DNA from 2 places in the Prochlorococcus sp. G5PB11 genome. Region 2 is predicted to be linked to the other one. Evidence: predicted binding sites of a transcription regulator. Region 2 holds the regulator's gene; the other holds the start of a gene.
The links. The regulator NtcA, encoded in region 2, controls nitrogen genes in cyanobacteria. The targets are predictions, from matches to a motif close to GTANCNNNNGNTAC.
Positions count from the first base shown of each region.

Region 1 (8,803 bases), 720 kb from region 2:
ATATCCGATTTAGACATATCCAAAATTCAAAAGCTCGATGGAAATAAAGCTTCTCCGAAGTGCAGCCCATCAAGCTAACTTTGAGGTAAATTTAATCAGTACTGAATATAGTTACTGATTGATTTGAAGTTACAACAATTAAAAAAATTCTTGAAAGAAAGAAAAAAGCTACTCAAAAAGAAATATCTTAAAAAAATTCTTGATAAACAACCCAACGAGCCTTGACTTTAATTTCTGGTATTTATTCCTATGTCGTACTACTCTAGTAATATGACATATTATGCAAACCCAAATTATATTCAATATGATGAATGGTTTGATAACAACATAGATCCATGCGAGTTAGAGTATGAGAAGGAAAACAAGTTTACTGATTCTGTTCACGAGAAGTTTTATAAAATGTCAAAGCACAATTTAATTATTGGTGGGTCGGAGTCTGTTGCAGATTTAGATAAACCTGATAGATGTTCAAGAGGTTTTTGCTCATTAACAGATGAGGAATTAAAGCAAATTTAATCAAATCTCAAGAAAAAAAATATGTATTTGAATGATTATTTCTTTATTTATTTAAAAGCTCTTACTACTCCTTTTGTCTAGGATTTTTGTCCTTTTGTACAAAACTAATAAATAATTTCAAAGCTCTAGAGCTTTATCTAAAAAAGATGATTGAATTATTTATATGAAATATCTATTACTTGTTACTTTCTTGTTTGGTCTAAGCACTCCAACGGTAGCAGTTACTACTCGAATGTTTAAAGTTCTAGATACTTGTGCAAGATATAGGTTGAAAGAGAAAACTGCTTTAGTAGCAATAGAAGACCTCAAACTTAAATATGATGGTAAAGATGAAAAGGAGGCAGAGCTATTCATCAAATTGTATTGCTCTGTTTTTACTCCAAATGAAAATGTAGATTTTTAATTTATTTATGAGTCGTTTACTTGTTCTTCAGCATTTAGAACGCGAGGGGCCTGGACTTTTTGTAAATATTGCTGAGGAAAGAGGATTTAGTGTTTCCATTTTCCGCTTGGATTTAGGAGACTCTCTTCCTGTACTTAGTAATGGTGATTTACTTTTGGTGTTGGGTGGACCCATGGGTATTAGAGACATTGGAACTTCAACTTATCGATGGCTTATCGAAGAAGTTCGCTTAATAAAAGAAGCCTTAAATCAAGGTGTTGGATTAATAGGAGTATGTTTGGGAGCTCAGCTCTTAGCCTATGCAGCTGGTGGTGATGTCGAATTGCTTCAGGAGGAGACATCTCGTCAACCATTAGCTGAAATCGGGTGGGACTGTATTTTTCCGCATTCACTAGAACATAAAAGCAAACTGACAGCATTTTTAAGTCAACCTTTCCCTGTTTTGCATTGGCATGGAGATAGAATTTTATTGCCTAATTCTGCAGAGCTCATCGCTAGTAGTTATAGGTGTAAGGAGCAACTATTTAGCATTGGTTCGTTAGCATATGGGATGCAATTTCACGTTGAGATTGACGATGAGATGGTTAATACGTTGATTTCAGAAGATCATAAATTTATTTCTTCAGCATTAGGAGTTGACGGCCAAGCCATTCTCAAACAACAACAAAAAGAATTTGGTAGTAAAACGCTAAACTCTAGATTAAAATTTTTAAACACTTTGTTTGACTTATTAAACTAGCTAAAAAAATTAGCGGTTTGAATATTTACAAAAATGATTGACGACTTCACACTTGAGCAGTGCAAAAAAGATAGGGAAATTCTTCAATTAAAAATTAAAAATCTTGAGCATGGTATCAATGAAGCCGAAAAAATGATCGCTGAGTCAAGTATGAATGATGAGGCATTAACTTTTTTAAGAAGGAAAGTCGCAGAATCTAATCAGGATTTAGCAATTCTGTATTTAATTCACTAAGTAATCTTCATTGGAATTTTTTATTTAAAATCGACTTTAAGATCTTCATAAAGTGAGTAAGCCGTACCCGACCGTATCTTTCATTTGAAAAATTCATACTTTACATTTGTTCACATCAACTCAATTCCAGTAATGACAAGTTCAACCTCATCTCAGGTAATCACTGAGTACGGCAAGCAAAACATCTTTGCTCGTGAAACACAGCCTCAGCTTGTAGAGGACTACACCAGCTACCCAGAAGAAGCAGAAAAGACAAATGGCCGTTGGGCAATGATCGGAATGATCAGTCTTTTAGGTGCTTACTTCACTACAGGTCAAATCATTCCTGGAATTTTCTAAATCAATAACTACCAATAACAATGCAACCATCTAACAAAACAATTCTAGAAAGAAGCATCGGCAGACCAGCCATGATGGCATTCGTTCTACTAACAGGTATCTACCTAACAACCGGTCAACTCATTCCAGGTGTCGTTTAATGACTACTCAAAACAACAGCAACAGAAACATTGATCCTGAAAAGGTAACTGCAGAAAGACTTAACGGCTATGCAGCATTATTTGGTTGCATCGCTCTTGTTGGTGCTTATGCCACAACTGGTCAAATCATCCCAGGTTTCGTGTAATGAACAAAGCAACTAATTATTGGAAAACAGCAGAGCAGATGAATGGTCGTCTTGCGATGATGGGCTTCTTTGCAGCTGTGATTAACTACGGAATAACAGGCTGGATCGTCCCTGGAATTGTATAGTCCTACCTTTCAAGTCAAATAAAAACAAGCCTCTTCTCTGTCATTATGGAAGAGGCCTTTTTTATTTGTTTTTTGTCTGATTAACGCAATGTAAATTAATTCAGTAATATTGATGATTATCAACTGGATGTAGTTATTACTATTTGATTCTTGTATCTAGGATCAATATATCTTCTACTTTGCAACTACCAATAAGCCATTCTCTAAACTCTTGAGAATTTGCTAGTAATTTCATTTTGCTAGCTTTTGGGCTCTAATTAAGAGCAATGTCATTGAATCTGCAGTCAGCTCTTCAACATTTGGCTTTTCTTGCATTTACGACTAATACTGTTTTTCTTTTAAATTATCTATCTTGTTCAATGATTACTTCAGACGTAAGGATATAAATAGAACTTACGAATACTTAACCATTAAGAAGGAAATATAAATTAGTCGTTCCACAAAATCATATCTGACTGGCCTGAAGATCTTTGCATCCACGCTACTTTCTGTTTCTCATCAATCTTTTTAAAAATAGATGTTACTGTAGGGAGGTCATCATTTGAGTCCCTTTATAAGTAAATTTTGAACCTAGGGTGAAAACGCAAATTGAAGCATATGAACCTAAGAGTTCAAATTTGTGCACCTTTGTGACTTCTGCGCTTTGTAATACAAGATCTCCTTAGGACCACATCTCTTGAAAACCTTTCGCGTCAATGCGATTTCCGCTTGGTCTTATAAATAAAAAGTCGGGGGTTGCATTGTCTAAAAAGAATGATCCCATTCTCTCTGTTGAGGCAAAGGCTTCTAGGATGGACAGGATTTCTTCTTTAGAAGACATTGATCAATTAAAAACAATAGACTAGGATTACTGATCTGCTCAATAATGGATGTTTTCTTTGCTATCTTTTCTTGTTGTGCTGTCAATATGATCTAACCCTTTTTATGGAGAAATAAAAATAATTAATTTTAACAAGAAAATTTAGGCAGCTTGTTCCGATAAGTCACTTGCGAAAAGAGATATAATTTCACCTTTTGGTGTTTTATAAATTCTCTCTACAATTTTGCCTTTAGTAACGATTACTCTAGTATTCATTGAACCTGAAGGCAATGTCATAATAGCTGGTACTAGAGCTTCTTTTAAATCTGGGAACTGATCCAAATCCTTGAAGTCTTTAATTTTCTTCTTGGTAACCATTCCAATAAATAAGTCGAAGTTATTTATTCCTTTTAACTAACTTTTCTCCACTCGTAAAGAGCTTGTATAACTAATCAGCTATTTATAGGACTAACGTGAAAAATTAGATATGGTTTTTGGATTAGAAATTGCTTTTTTAAGCTTGTTTTCATTGTTTTCAAAACGGTTCTACCTAATGTCCAAAATCAATACCATTGCAGTACTCAAAAGTAGTTATCCAAAAATTACTTGTTGTGGTGGGAATATCATTCTTTTATCTTATTGAGTCGAACACCATCGCGAATGATCAATTGATTTTATCCATCAATAAAAAGCGCTCTGTTGTACTAAGAATAATTTTTCCCTTTCAGTGTCTCTGTTAATTTCTACTTCTTTTTTTTATTATCAATTCTGATTAAGAGATATTATATTAATTTATATTTTTGACCTATAGATATGATTATGAACGTTTTTCCAAAGAAAATAATGCTTTTAGGTAGCGGAGAATTAGGGAAAGAGGTGGCAATCGCAGCAAAAAGATTAGGTTGTTATGTTATTGCATGTGACAGATATAATGATGCGCCAGCTATGCAGATAGCTGATCAAGTTGAGGTATTAAATATGAATAATGGTAGTGAATTAAAAGAAGTGATATATAAATGTAATCCTGATATAATTATTCCTGAAATTGAGGCTCTTGCAGTAGATGTATTAAAAGAAATCGAACAAAAAATAACAGTAATACCAAATGCTAGAGCTACTGCAATAACTATGAATAGAGATAAAATCAGAGATTTAGCTGCTAACGAATTAAATATAAGAACTGCAAAATTTAGTTATGCGATGAGTCAATCCGAGCTTAATTTTTGTGCAGATGCGATTGGTTATCCTTTATTAATTAAGCCAGTTATGAGTTCTTCAGGTAAAGGACAAAGCTTAGTTAATAATAAAAATGATTTAGTCCAGGCTTGGAATTTGGCTATTGAAAAATCAAGAGGTAAATCAAATAAAATTATATTAGAGGAATTTATTGATTTTGATTTAGAAATTACTTTATTAACTATTAGACAATTTAATGGTAAAACATTATTTTGTGAACCGATAGGACACGAGCAAAAGAATGGAGATTATCAATGTAGTTGGCAACCAGCTACATTAACTGAAAGTGTTTTAGATAAGGCTCAGAAGATAGCCAAATGTGTTACTGATAATCTTGGTGGAGTTGGTTTGTTTGGCGTTGAATTTTTTATTAAGGGCGAGGAGGTGATTTTTTCAGAGCTGTCACCAAGACCACATGACACAGGCTTAGTAACTTTGATTAGCCAAAATTTAAATGAGTTTGAATTACACCTCAGAGCTGTTTTAGGTATCCCAATTCCAGAAATAGTTTGTCATGAAGCTTCTGCGAGCAGAGTGATTTTGGCTTCCCAGAAAACTTCAAACATAGCTTTTACGGGACTTGAAGATGCCTTAAGTCAACCGAATACAGGTGTATTTATATTTGGCAAGCCAAGCTCTACTGAAGGTCGTCGAATGGGAGTAGCCGTAGCAAATGCAGAAACCATCGATGAGGCAAGAATTAAAGCTGATAAAACAGCTCAATCAGTGCAATTTATAAATGAATAATTTTAATTCAGATTGTTTATCTGATTTCATTAATTGCAAGTCGATTTGGTTTCTATTTTTGACTGAGTTAAATTGGAATCCAAGTGCAATTAACCCTCTTGAGTTGGTCCCTGAATCTTTTTGGCCTGAAGTTACGGATCTCTTAATTGAAGCTAGATATATTGGTCAAAGCAGGAATTATTACCTCAAAGAATCTGATAAATATATGGATTATTTAAGTAAAGGTGGTAGGCCTTTTAAAGCGGATTGAAAATCATACATACTCTATTAACTCCTTACCAACTTCCTCTAGCCCCATAATTGTTAACATCTTTGTAACTGGTTTTGCCTAACAAAAATTAAATTACAATAGATTTATGGGGATAGAGGATCCAAAACTTCGTTTATTCGTGCTTCTTTTGATCAATTTAATAGTGATAGTAGTTTTTAGAAACTGGGTATTAAATAACGAGGCTTTTGTGTGGCTACTGAATGGTTTACCTTCTTGAAGTGTTATGGAAGCATTTGATTCAATTTTTCTAAATATTGCTTCATCTGGTTTTAAGGCGTAATTACTTTCATAATCTATGCCATATTAGGATCCTTTTTTTGTTCTTTAATTACTTTTGTAAGAAGAGGGGAAAGGGGAAGGTTGGTTTAGTTTAAGAAGGAAAAAGAATAGGATACATAATTAACTTTTTTAGTGATTTAAGGGGGCTTTTTAGTAAGAAATGCAACTATTTCGGTTAACACTACTTAATTCAATGTTTTATGTATCATGAGGAACATCTTTTATAGATAATTTCTGTTATTTTTGTTACACGTTCAGCTGAATTTTAAGCTGCAGTAAGACTCGAGACATGGAACGGGGTCTTGAGCACTACGAGGAAGAGCAATGACTGTTCTTACTTACAGAGGCAAAGAGTACCTTCAACATAAAGAAGCTACTCCAAAAAAAGTTGTAGAACTTAGTTACAGAAGTAACGTCTACACATCTAGGCAGGCAGAAGCTAAAAAGCAGATGCAAGCATCCTTAACTTACAGAGGTAATACATACCAAAAGTAATTTAAAGGTGAACTAAAAGAGGCATTAATTGCCTCTTTTTTTATGCTCATTTGCCCCAAAAATATCTAGCTGAGTTATATTTTTGGTTCTATGTATTTTGGCCTAAGTTTTATTACTCTGGTTTTATAGGTGGCATCCGATGTAGAAATAATAATGACTCCGAAATAATCACAATGATTACTCAACAGTCATGGCCTAGTTGCAAGCTACCTAAAACTCAAAAGGCACTTGAAGCTATTTATACAATGCTCTGGAAACGACCAAAGGTGTTTAGATGGTATTACAGGTCAAACTAATAGCTTTATTCAAGGGAAACCGAACACGCAAATCACCTAAAAGTTATTAAGAATGATAATTAAATCCTTTATTTATTAATGCAAAGATTATTTAAACCTAACAGTAGAGTGTTGGCATTGTTCGTGTTTTTACCTATTACACCAAGTATTGCAGCTATTACTGTTTTTACACAGTCAGTTTTAAATGACAGAAGTCCTGAAGTAACGTCTATTTCTCATCATGAACAGCGAGTGATCGATGCTACTAGATATTAATGACTATTTTTCACTTTTAGCTATCAGTAAAACTTATTTTATGAATTTATTCATTGCTTATTAAAGCTTTATTTAAAGTCTTATTAAGTTTATCCATATCTTAGTTCAAATACCCTTTACGTCATGAGATCAGTAGGTTACAAGTTATAAGTAACAGCTTTCTCAAAGTATGGTTTTAACTAAAAAGTTTAAGGCCTTTGATGACGCAATCTTAGATCTACATCCTGAGTTAAAAGAGGTTCTTAAACCTAATGATCACTATCCAGAGCTAGAAATTCTTCTAAAAAAAAGATCTGTAAATCTACCTTCTGGGTCTTTGAATACGAGGGTAATTATAAATAATGGAGAAATTGTCGAACGCGTATTCAAGACACCTATGGGCCAAGTCGTCTCGTTATTTTCAAAACCATCAAATGTAATTCTTGACAAAGTTGCTTAATAAGTGATTTTCAACTAATAATTTTTTTTTTTTTTTTTTTTAATGTTAGTTTCAATCTGGAGATGATTTAAACGCCTTTTCTTTATACAGGTCTCTAAACTAAACTTCTTTTAAAATTTTCACTATTGCTAATACTGTAGTTAATAACATCAAGAAAAAATCATGGAAATAGCTGAAGCAATTAAAAAACGAAGGACCATTCATATCTTTTCCCAAAAAAGTGTTCCTAGCGAAGTAATTCAAAAATCAATAGTTGCAGCTAATCAGGCACCCTGCCACAGAAGGACTTTCCCATGGCGTTTTACCAACATTGGGATAAAAAAACGGGAACTTCTATATCAATTACAGCTGACTCTGAAGTTTGGTGATAAGTCAATAGATGAATCTAGTTTAAGAAAAATAAAGGAAAAAATGCTTAACCCTTCCCATTTGCTTATTGCCACTCAAGTATGTACTGATAATCAAGCTCAAAAACTCGAAGATTATGCTGCTTGTGCTTGCGCGATTCAAAACCTGTCACTTTCACTTGTCGCCGATGATGTTGGTTGCAAGTGGTCAACAGGAAAAATCACCAAAGATCCTAATACCTATCAAATCGCACAAATAAATTCAAGTGAGGAGGAAATTATTGGTTTTATTTGGATTGGATATGGAAATGAGCCGCCTTTAATCAATAGACCTTTAATTAGTACTATCTATAGAGAGAGTAATTAACCTTTTTTAACTTATAGAAGAGAGATAATGAAACTGATAAGGAAGTGTTGAGGCCACACTAAAGACAATCATCATCATCCCTGTTTTATCTAATCGCTTCATGCTAAAAAATAGTTTTATAAAAATTTAATCGATGGTAAGTTTTAGCACGATCATTTTAGGTAGGGAGAACTAGACATCACTTAGTAATAAATTTCTGAAAAACAAGACCAAAGGGGGGATAAACTTTTCTCATGGTCAATATGTGAACTCATAGAAAATATGCCAGATCTTAAATCAGGTCTTAGTCCCTGTTTAAATCCGCTTAATTGCGTTTTTTTTCAAAAAGAATTTGAAGATGTTGACAAGACCTTTGAACAACTTATTGGGATTGCCCAGAAAATTCCTAGAACCAAAGTTTTAGAGGCTAATGATAGATATTGGAAAGGAGTTTGTCGAAGTTTGATTTTCAGATTTCCAGACGACTTGGAGATTTTAAAAATGGATAAGAAGATTCAAATCAAATCGGCATCAAGATATGGTGGTGGAGATCTTGGAGTTAATGGAGCTAGAGTGGGAAGATTATTAACTGCTTTAGAAAAATTAAATTGTTAGCCACCAAAACTTTCATAAAACAATCAATTTGTTGTC
Region 1 covers NZ_CM186287.1:451,776-460,578, reverse strand. Annotated here, with positions in the region: gene AC6EI0_RS02725 (hypothetical protein) at 1-78, shown strand, start outside; gene AC6EI0_RS02720 (hypothetical protein) at 250-516, shown strand; gene AC6EI0_RS02715 (non-structural protein (NS2)-like protein) at 680-919, shown strand; gene AC6EI0_RS02710 (type 1 glutamine amidotransferase) at 927-1,658, shown strand; gene AC6EI0_RS02705 (hypothetical protein) at 1,692-1,892, shown strand; gene AC6EI0_RS02700 (CAB/ELIP/HLIP family chlorophyll-binding protein) at 2,025-2,231, shown strand; gene AC6EI0_RS02695 (high light inducible protein) at 2,252-2,371, shown strand; gene AC6EI0_RS02690 (high light inducible protein) at 2,371-2,517, shown strand; gene AC6EI0_RS02685 (high light inducible protein) at 2,517-2,642, shown strand; partial or broken gene AC6EI0_RS02680 (DUF3804 family protein) at 3,071-3,405, opposite strand; gene AC6EI0_RS02675 (hypothetical protein) at 3,604-3,819, opposite strand; gene purT (formate-dependent phosphoribosylglycinamide formyltransferase) at 4,261-5,424, shown strand; gene AC6EI0_RS02665 (hypothetical protein) at 5,417-5,674, shown strand; gene AC6EI0_RS02660 (DUF4278 domain-containing protein) at 6,299-6,469, shown strand; gene AC6EI0_RS02655 (hypothetical protein) at 6,844-7,020, shown strand; gene AC6EI0_RS02650 (hypothetical protein) at 7,190-7,459, shown strand; gene AC6EI0_RS02645 (nitroreductase family protein) at 7,622-8,173, shown strand; gene AC6EI0_RS02640 (DUF1499 domain-containing protein) at 8,435-8,767, shown strand.
Region 1: the regulator NtcA is predicted to act here: its motif matches at 6,177-6,190, upstream of AC6EI0_RS02660 (DUF4278 domain-containing protein).

Region 2 (8,803 bases):
CAAAATGACAATAAAGTCGACATTGTTTTACTGAATGTTGATAATTCTAGATGGATTGATTTGATTGAACAATATGATGTTAATGGTATTCCTAAGCTGATTTTTTTTGATGAGAAAGGTGTTATGAAGGGGGTTTCATTAGGGGTTAGAAAATATAATGAACTTAATGAAATATTTATCTCTTTAATTAATAATTCAAAATTACCATCTTTTACTAAAGAATCAAACTCAAGCAATTTGTCATCAGAATTTTTCTCTAAGGAGGAGAGTTTTAATAACATTATTAAAACTGAAGCTCCAAGAAACCATAGTTAATTGAGCCAATTTAAAGCTGATGAAACCACTGGGTATTCTTTCGAAAAAATATTTTTGCACTCTTGTGCAATATCCATATGTTCTTTTTGGGTCCCATGGCCAGTTCGTAGATTTATGTAATGAATCCAAGAACGACATGAACCTGTCATGTAAATCCTAGTTGGTGTAGCAAGTGGAAGTACAAATCTCGCACATTCTTTTGCTATTCCTGCTTCTAGCATTTCTTCATAAAGTTGTTTATTTAGATTGAATTGACGTTTTATCTTTTCATTAAATTGATTTATAATTTTTTCTGATAAATCTGAAATTGAATTTTGTCTATTTTTATTATCTTGCCTTCTCAATTCAGGTAGAGGTATTTCTCCAAGAGCTCTACTATCTGCATAACGTTGCGAGAATTCTTGAAAAGTAAATGATCGATGTCTCAATATTTGTGCTGCAATTCCTCTTGTGGTTTCTATTTGTAAAGTCATATAAGCTTGCTCAAACACACTCCAATGTTCATTTTTGATGCAATATGCCAATAATTTACTAAAGTCTTCATTATCTTGATTTTTTGGATTACTAACTCTGGCTATGTATGCCATGTTTTTCTCAGCATCTGGTGTAGAAGTTATTAATTGAACAAGACTCATATTCAAACTTTTGCTAAGGTTACTTTTTCTTGTTGATGTTGATATTTGCCTTGCCTATCGTTATAAGTAGTCTCACAAGGGTCACCTTCAAAGAAAAGTAATTGACAAATTCCTTCATCAGCATAAATCCTGCAGTCCGCCCCAGAACTGTTACTAAATTCAAGTGTTAGATGACCTTCCCAGCTTGCTTCTGCAGGAGTTGTATTGACAATTATTCCTAAGCGAGCATAAGTACTTTTGCCAAGACAAATAACAGTAATATTTGGAGGGACTTTCATTTTCTCTAATGCCACTCCAAGACCATAAGAGTGAGCAGGTAAAATAAAATATTTACCATCCTGATCTTCTTTTAAATCGGTAGGTTCTAGATTCGCAGGATTAAATTTTTTTGGATTCATTACTGTTCCTGGAACATGTTTGAAAATCAAAAATTCTTTTGAGGATAGACGCAAATCGTATCCATAAGATGAGCAACCAAAGCTTAAAACAGGTGATTTTTTTGATTCAGGTTCAAGATGCCTTATTAGTTTTTCTTGAAATGGTTCAAGCATTCCTAAAGAAGCTTGCTGTGAAATCCAACGATCGTTCTTTAACATTTAATTGCAGCGTAATTCGGTAATTTGATCAGCCATCTCAATCACTTTAGGAGGAATTGATTGTCCCGTAAGAATAATATCTGTAGATGATGGGCGGTTATTGATCATAGAAATCAAATCAGTTTCTTCTATCAAACCAAGGCTAATTGCCATACCAATTTCATCAAGTACGATTTTGTCTAACTTTTTTTCAACTATACGTTTTTTACAAAATTCCCATAGTTCTTTAATTGCTTTCTCTTCATGTTTTTTCTTAAAAGATAAATTTTCTTCTGGCAACTCTCCAGGTAAGCAAGTTTCAATAGCTGGTCTTAACCACTCCAGTCGACCACAAAGATTTACTGCTCCATGGGGACCTTGATTGACTCCGCCTTTCAAGAACTGAGATATTAAAACTTTGCTTCCCAAGCCTGCAGATCGTAGCGCCTCGCTTAGAACAATAGAAAAACTACCTCTAAAAGGAGAGGTGTGTATTTGTAATTGGCCTTGTGTTTTAACTAGTTGTAAAGGTTTTCTATCTGGAAGAGCCCTAAGAGAAGGCCCTTTGGCTAGTGACAAATCCTCTCGTTGAGCATTGATGCTTGATCCTGCATTCATCTCAAATTCGATCGTAACGTCGTAATTTTAATCTAGCGCTTTAAAATTTGTAATCAACCAAAGAACACTATCTGTGGTGTATGAGGTAAAATTTTTTAACTTTTAAGATTCTTCGGAGCTTTGAAGGGGTTTAAATCTATAGACCAATTTTTTGAATACTTTTCAAGTTTATTTTTAAGCATGCGGATTTTAAATAGTAGAATTCAGAACGAGGAAAGAAATTGAGATGGGGATTAAGGGTGAAAAAAGTCGCCATGGCTACATATCGTTTTTTCACAACTTATTAATGTTCTCAGAACGATCAATTAAATATGGTCACTTCATTTCGTGGCTTTACCCGTTTCAACCAACAAAAAAATAGCCATATGGCTGTTAATTCATCATCAAATTCTTTGCCTCCAACCAACACTTTGTTGGAAGTAATTAAGTCTTTAGATGGTGTCTCTACTGAAGTCGTAGATAGGTCAAAAACAATTTTTTTCCCTGGCGATCCAGCAGAAAGGGTTTACTTGATTAGGCGTGGTGCTGTTCGCTTGAGCAGGGTATATGAAACGGGTGAAGAAATTACAGTTGCTTTATTGAGGGAAAATAGTCTTTTCGGAGTTTTATCTTTATTGACAGGGAATAGATCAGATCGTTTTTATCATGCAGTTGCATTTACTCGTGTGGAACTCGTAGCGGCCCCCGCAACTTCGGTAAGGAATGCAATTGAGCAAGATGCTTCAGTTGGTTTGCTTCTTCTACAAGGTCTATCCAGTCGAGTACTTCAAACTGAGACAATGATTGAAACTTTAACTCATAGAGATATGTCTTCTCGGCTTGCCAGTTTTTTGCTGGTTTTGTGCAGGGACTTTGGTGTACCTGGGGAAAAAGGTGTAACAATTGACTTAAGGCTTTCACATCAAGCTATTGCTGAAGCTATTGGTTCAACCAGAGTAACTATTACACGACTACTTGGTGAGTTAAAAAGTTCATCATTGTTGGCAATAGATAGGAAAAAGATAACTATATTCGATCCAATAGCCTTAGCAAAAAGATTTAATTGAAGGCCATTGCATACTAAGGTTTAGGAGGTTTGCTTAATTCCACTTCTTCTTTCTTTCTGTGACAGTCTGGCTGAAAATTCTTTTAATATTAATCCTAGGTGGAATACTATCTACTTTAGGAGATCGCTTAGGTTCTAGAGTTGGTAAGGCTCGTTTAAGTATCTTTAAATTAAGACCAAAAAGTACTGCTGTTTTAATAACTGTTTTTACTGGAAGTATTATTAGTGCTATTTCATTTGCAACAATGATTGTATTTGATAGAGATTTAAGGGTCGGATTATTTCAATTAGAGGATATTCGAGAAAAGATTATAGATAGTGAAAAAGAATTAAAAAAATTAGAAAAAAATTTATATGCTTTTAGAAGTGGAAATGTAGTAATAACTAGTGGCCAGACTTTAGTAACTAAGACCATTAAATTAAATAAAAATAGTGATATAAAAAAAATTATCGAAAGTTTATTGCAGCAAGCTAATCTTTATGCTTTTAATTTAGTAAAAACAAATCAATCTAATTATAGAAGGATATTATTAGTTCGTAAAGATGATATTGAGAAGCTTGAGAGTAAAATATCTGATAACAGAAGTTGGGTTGTTAGAATTAAATCAGCAGGAAATATACTTAGAGGTGAAAATTATGTTTATGCATTTCCAGAGGTCACATTAAATAAAATTATTACAAGTAAAGGAGAGGTTATTGCTTTAGAAAATATATCTTTATCTGATTCTGACTCTGAATCGATTAGTAAAAAGATTAATCTTTTAATGGCTTCAACTTTGGCAGAGGTTAGGCGACGAGGATCGTTAAGTTCTGAGTTGCAAATTAATGCTAATCAAATTAATAATTTAGGAAAGTATCTAGTTAGTAAAAAAAAGGGACAATTTCAAATAATTGCTAGAGCTGTTGATACTCATCAAAGTGCAGATAAAGTCTCTGTATCATTAGAGCTAAAGTCTTTAGAAGAAATTATTAGAAGCAAGAATTAAATGAGTTTTTATATATCAATAGATCCAGGTAATAAAAAATGTGGCTTATTGTTGGCTGATATTAAGTCCAGAAAAGTAATTGAAGCAGGGATAACTTCGTTAAATAAATTTTCTGATTTAGTTTCGTTTTGGAGTGAAGATTATGATATCAGTAAGATAATCATTGGTGATGGAACAAATTGTAAGTATATAAAGAATGAATTAAAACGAAAAAAATTTTTTGATCTAAATTATGTGAATGAAAAAGGATCAACTTTACGAGCAAGGTTTCGATATTGGGAAATTTGGCCCCCAAATTATTTTATTCGTTGGCTTCCGAAAGAAATCCTTTTCCCTCCTGAAAATCTTGATGCCATTGTCGCTTTGATTTTATTGGAAGATTTTTTAAAATCTTCATTGATCTGGCCTGATAATCTAGATATTAAAATTTGGCCCTAACTGTAAAAATGTAATCTCCGCCAGACTCAAGTTTGTAATCAGCTTTTACTAAATACCTTTCTAAGGCATCTTTTATTAAGGCTCTTCCAAGTGGTGGTTCTACAAAAAGTTGTCCCCTGTGAAAAGCCCAAATAAAACTCCATTCGAAATCCCCTGCACGAACAATCCCTTCAACCTTCTTTTGATTAAAGCATTGCTTATGAATTTGAAGATATGCAGTAGTGGATGGTTTGTTATTCATTCTCAAACAGTTATGATTTTTCAGGCTTGTAAGAATTTAGTCGAGTAGTTATATTTTCCCAATTGTTTGATGTGATTGAATCAATACAACTAATAATTTCCTGAATGATCAAATTTAATACTATAAATTCTTCTTTTGAAAATCTACCTAAGACATGAGATACAGTTTTAGATTTTCTGTCTTGTTGAATCTCACTTGGGGGCCCTATCCCAATCTTTAATCGCTTAAACTCAGCAGTCCCTAGATGTTTGATGATACTTTTTAATCCATTATGACCGCCTGAACTACCCTTAGAGCGGACTCTTATTTTCCCTAGAGGTAGATCCATATCATCTACTAAGACTATTAATTGATGATTTTCAAAATTAAACCAATCCTTTGCTGATCTGACTGATTTTCCACTTTCATTCATGTATGTATTAGGCATTAATAGTCTTGTTTGTTCTATACCTGAGCCATAAGCACAAGTCCTACCAAATAATTTTTTGCTTTCACGAAAGCTACAATTATTTTTCTTTGAAATCTCTTCTAAAACCATGAAACCAACATTATGTCGAGTTTTCTTGTACTCAACTCCTGGATTTCCTAAACCAACTAGTAATTTTATGTTATTGCCCAACATATCAATTAGATAGAATCTTTTTGATTCTAAAAGTTAAATATATTTATTTAATTTTGGAGAAATTAGTTTTCTTTCTCCAAAATGTCTTCATTTGAAGACTCTTCTTCTGTCATGGCGTTTTTGATTTCACGTTCAAATTCCGTAGAGGCGCTTTGAAGACCTTTGAGAGTTTTACCAATAGTTCTTCCAAGTTCAGGAAGACGTTTTGGACCAAAAATAACGAGTGCTAATCCAGCAATAACAGCTATTTCAGGTAAACCAACCCCAAAAATATTCATGAGCAAAATTCAACTACTCAGAATTTAATCAATTCAGCCGTTCCAGTCGACAGAAAAACCTTGTAGGAGAAGTGATTGGTTATAAATTTGGAGCATTATAACTAGAAAAACTAGTAGCAAAATTCCTATAAAAGCCATTACTGGTACTGCTCCCCATCCTGGTACAACTTTTCCTTGTCCAGAATTGCCAATGGATTTAAGCAAAGATCCAAGTGCTGTTTTTTGTCCCATGTCGGTTCTCTTAGCTCAGATTTGTATGAGTCCAGATATTGTATGAGAACTTGTCCAAAAGAAGAAGAGACTGTAGAAACTTGTGATGGAATGACCTAAAAAAATATGATATTTGAGAATTATGCTTAGAAAAAAGCTGAAAAAAGCTGAAAAAAGCTGAAAAAGAAAAAGAACTAGATAAATACAAAAAAAAGGAAAGTTAAGGATTTGAGAAATTTGAATGGGAAAAAATTAATCTCTCTATCTATATTCCTTGCTTTGATTGACTTTTTAAGCTTTATCGAAATTGAAAAACTTTTCCAGTTTCCAAAAGTCTGTAACACCTTTGCTTTTTTCATTGGAGTTATTGACTTCATAGGATAGGTTTAACCTCTAATTACTAGGTTAGGATTCATGCTTGCCCTCAAGATTTCCGTTTATACGGTCGTCTTTTTCTTTGTCGGGATCTTTTTATTTGGTTTCTTGGCAAGTGATCCAACAAGGACTCCAAATAGAAAGGATTTGGAAAGTCCTCAGGATTAAAAATGACACGCTAATTACTGGACTAAACAAGCTCCTGTAATTTCTTTTTTCAGTATTATCTTTTCGTCGGCTTAAATGATTTGGCGGCGAAGAGAAAATATTACTTTTTTGTAAACCTTGGTTTCCTTGGGTTTGCTACATTCGCCTATTTTTTTGACATTGCTTTTGCAAAAGATAATTTTCTTGAAAATTTAACTGTTGATACTTATAAAACCCCACCTGTAGAAAAGTTAAAAGAAGAGCAAAAAGAAAATATTTTCTTAACTCTCAAGATTTTCTCAGATAAGCAATATGATTACGATCAGGATATTTATTTAGCCCAGGGAAACGTTAAAGCACTAATAAATGGTTGGGTCTTAAGGTCTGACTCGCTAAGTTATAACAAAACTACTGGTATTGTAACTGCAAAGGGGAATATTAGATTTAGCAAAAGAAGGCAATATTTTAGAGGTAAGGAATTTCAATATAATCTATTAAAGCAAGAAGGAACTATTAAAAATGTATACGGGATATTAGATATTCAAAATGTGTTGAATGATTTAAAATTCGATACTAATTCAAATGAAATTACAAATGAAAATAGTTCTAATAAGATAGTCAAAAATACTTATAATGATGGAATAGAATTTGTTTTTGGCAATATTAAACTACCAAAAAATAAAATTACTTTATCAGATAAATCAAAAGGGTCTATTAATAATTGGAGATTTAAATCTGATTTAATAACTATTAATCATAGTGGCTGGAAATCTAACAGAATAGATTTTACGAATGATCCATTAGATCCTCATCAAATTGCCTTTGTTGGAATAGATGTATTAGCAGAAGAAGACAATGAAGGTGAATTACTAATTACAACCTCTAAAACAAACTTAATTCTTGAAAATAGAACGAAAATTTCTATTGGTAAAAGAATATTTAGAGGGACGAAAAAAAAGAGAAAATTTAGTTTAATAATCGATGGCAAAGATCGTGATGGATTAGTCTTAATAAGAAGAAGTGATAAAACAAAGTTGACTAATAATTTAGAACTTGAGTTTCAGCCTCAGTTTCTAATTAGTAGAGCTCTTTTAGATAAAACTCATAGTTACGATAGTGATAAAAATCAAGAAGGTAAAGTTGTAAATCTTTCGGATATGTTTGGTTTAAATATAAAAGTAAATGCAAGCTATAAGGATTGGGATTTTTATAGTGTAAATGATCTGAGCACACTAAATACAAAAAGGATTACTAGTGGGCTAAGACATTCATCCTCTTTAAAAAAGTATTTTAAATTGCCAATTCTAGATGAATCGAGTTTTAATGTTTTTACTACTTATAGGTCTAGAGCATGGAATGGAACAATAGGAGAGACTGAGATTAAATCAGCATATGGAGGCTTTTTTGATAAGACTTATTCTTTTGAAGCTGCTAAAGGGAAACAAAATTTAAATATTCGATTTGGAACTGCTAAATACGAAGCAGAAGAACTGAAAAATACCAAATTTACTAGTCTCTGGCGAACTAGCTTGTTTGCTTCTTTAGATAGTGAATATCAAATATGGAGGAGTAATAGAAAGAAAATTGATCAAAATAGAAAGATGCTTTTATCTCCTGTTTTAGTTAATCCTGAATTAGTTTTGAGAACTAATATTGATACAGCTTATTTTAAATATGAAGATGTTAGCGATCAGAGTTTTTTTAAGCTTAGTGCTGGTCCTGAAATTAGATTAGGTAAATTAGAGCGAAATTTTCTTGATTATACAAAACTATTTGTTATGCCAGGTATCAAACTTAAATCTGGGAATAGTCCATTTAAGTTTGATAATGCGATTGACTTGAAAACATTAAATATAGGTTTTATGCAACAAATATATGGACCTATAATTTTTGATATTAGTTCTAATTTAAATATTGATAATGGTTCAGAGAATTATGGTGAATATTATGATACAAAGTTAGGAATTTTATGTCATAGAAGGGCTTATGAATTTGGAATTTACTATCATCCTAATAATGAGGCAGGAGGGATATATTTTCGTCTAAATGGATTTAAATTTAGTAATTCTGTAAAAGAATTTTTTTAGATGTATTAGTTGAAATCATTTAGATAAGGAAGATTTTTTACTATATTCTTGATTCTTTCATTTTCTTCTAGAAGTTGTGAAGTTGCATCCCATTTACCTGTATAAAACATATTGTAAGCTCCTTCTTCAATTTTGAGTTTAAAACTTTCTTTTTGATTGGAAATTGAAAGATCCTTAAGATTAAAATTCCAAATTTGTGTAGTGTTTTCATTCACAAGTTTTTGTAATTTA
Region 2 covers NZ_CM186287.1:1,624,882-1,633,684, forward strand. Annotated here, with positions in the region: gene AC6EI0_RS09380 (thioredoxin domain-containing protein) at 1-315, shown strand, start outside; gene thyX (FAD-dependent thymidylate synthase) at 312-950, opposite strand; gene dcd (dCTP deaminase) at 953-1,546, opposite strand; gene AC6EI0_RS09395 (cob(I)yrinic acid a,c-diamide adenosyltransferase) at 1,547-2,143, opposite strand; gene ntcA (global nitrogen regulator NtcA) at 2,455-3,189, shown strand; gene AC6EI0_RS09405 (DUF3084 domain-containing protein) at 3,248-4,174, shown strand; gene AC6EI0_RS09410 (RuvC family protein) at 4,175-4,612, shown strand; gene AC6EI0_RS09415 (DUF3146 family protein) at 4,596-4,853, opposite strand; gene pth (aminoacyl-tRNA hydrolase) at 4,864-5,475, opposite strand; gene AC6EI0_RS09425 (TatA/E family twin arginine-targeting protein translocase) at 5,538-5,753, opposite strand; gene psbH (photosystem II reaction center phosphoprotein PsbH) at 5,787-5,984, opposite strand; gene AC6EI0_RS09435 (photosystem II reaction center protein I) at 6,378-6,506, shown strand; gene AC6EI0_RS09440 (DUF3769 domain-containing protein) at 6,587-8,572, shown strand; gene AC6EI0_RS09445 (3-isopropylmalate dehydratase small subunit) at 8,578-8,803, opposite strand, start outside.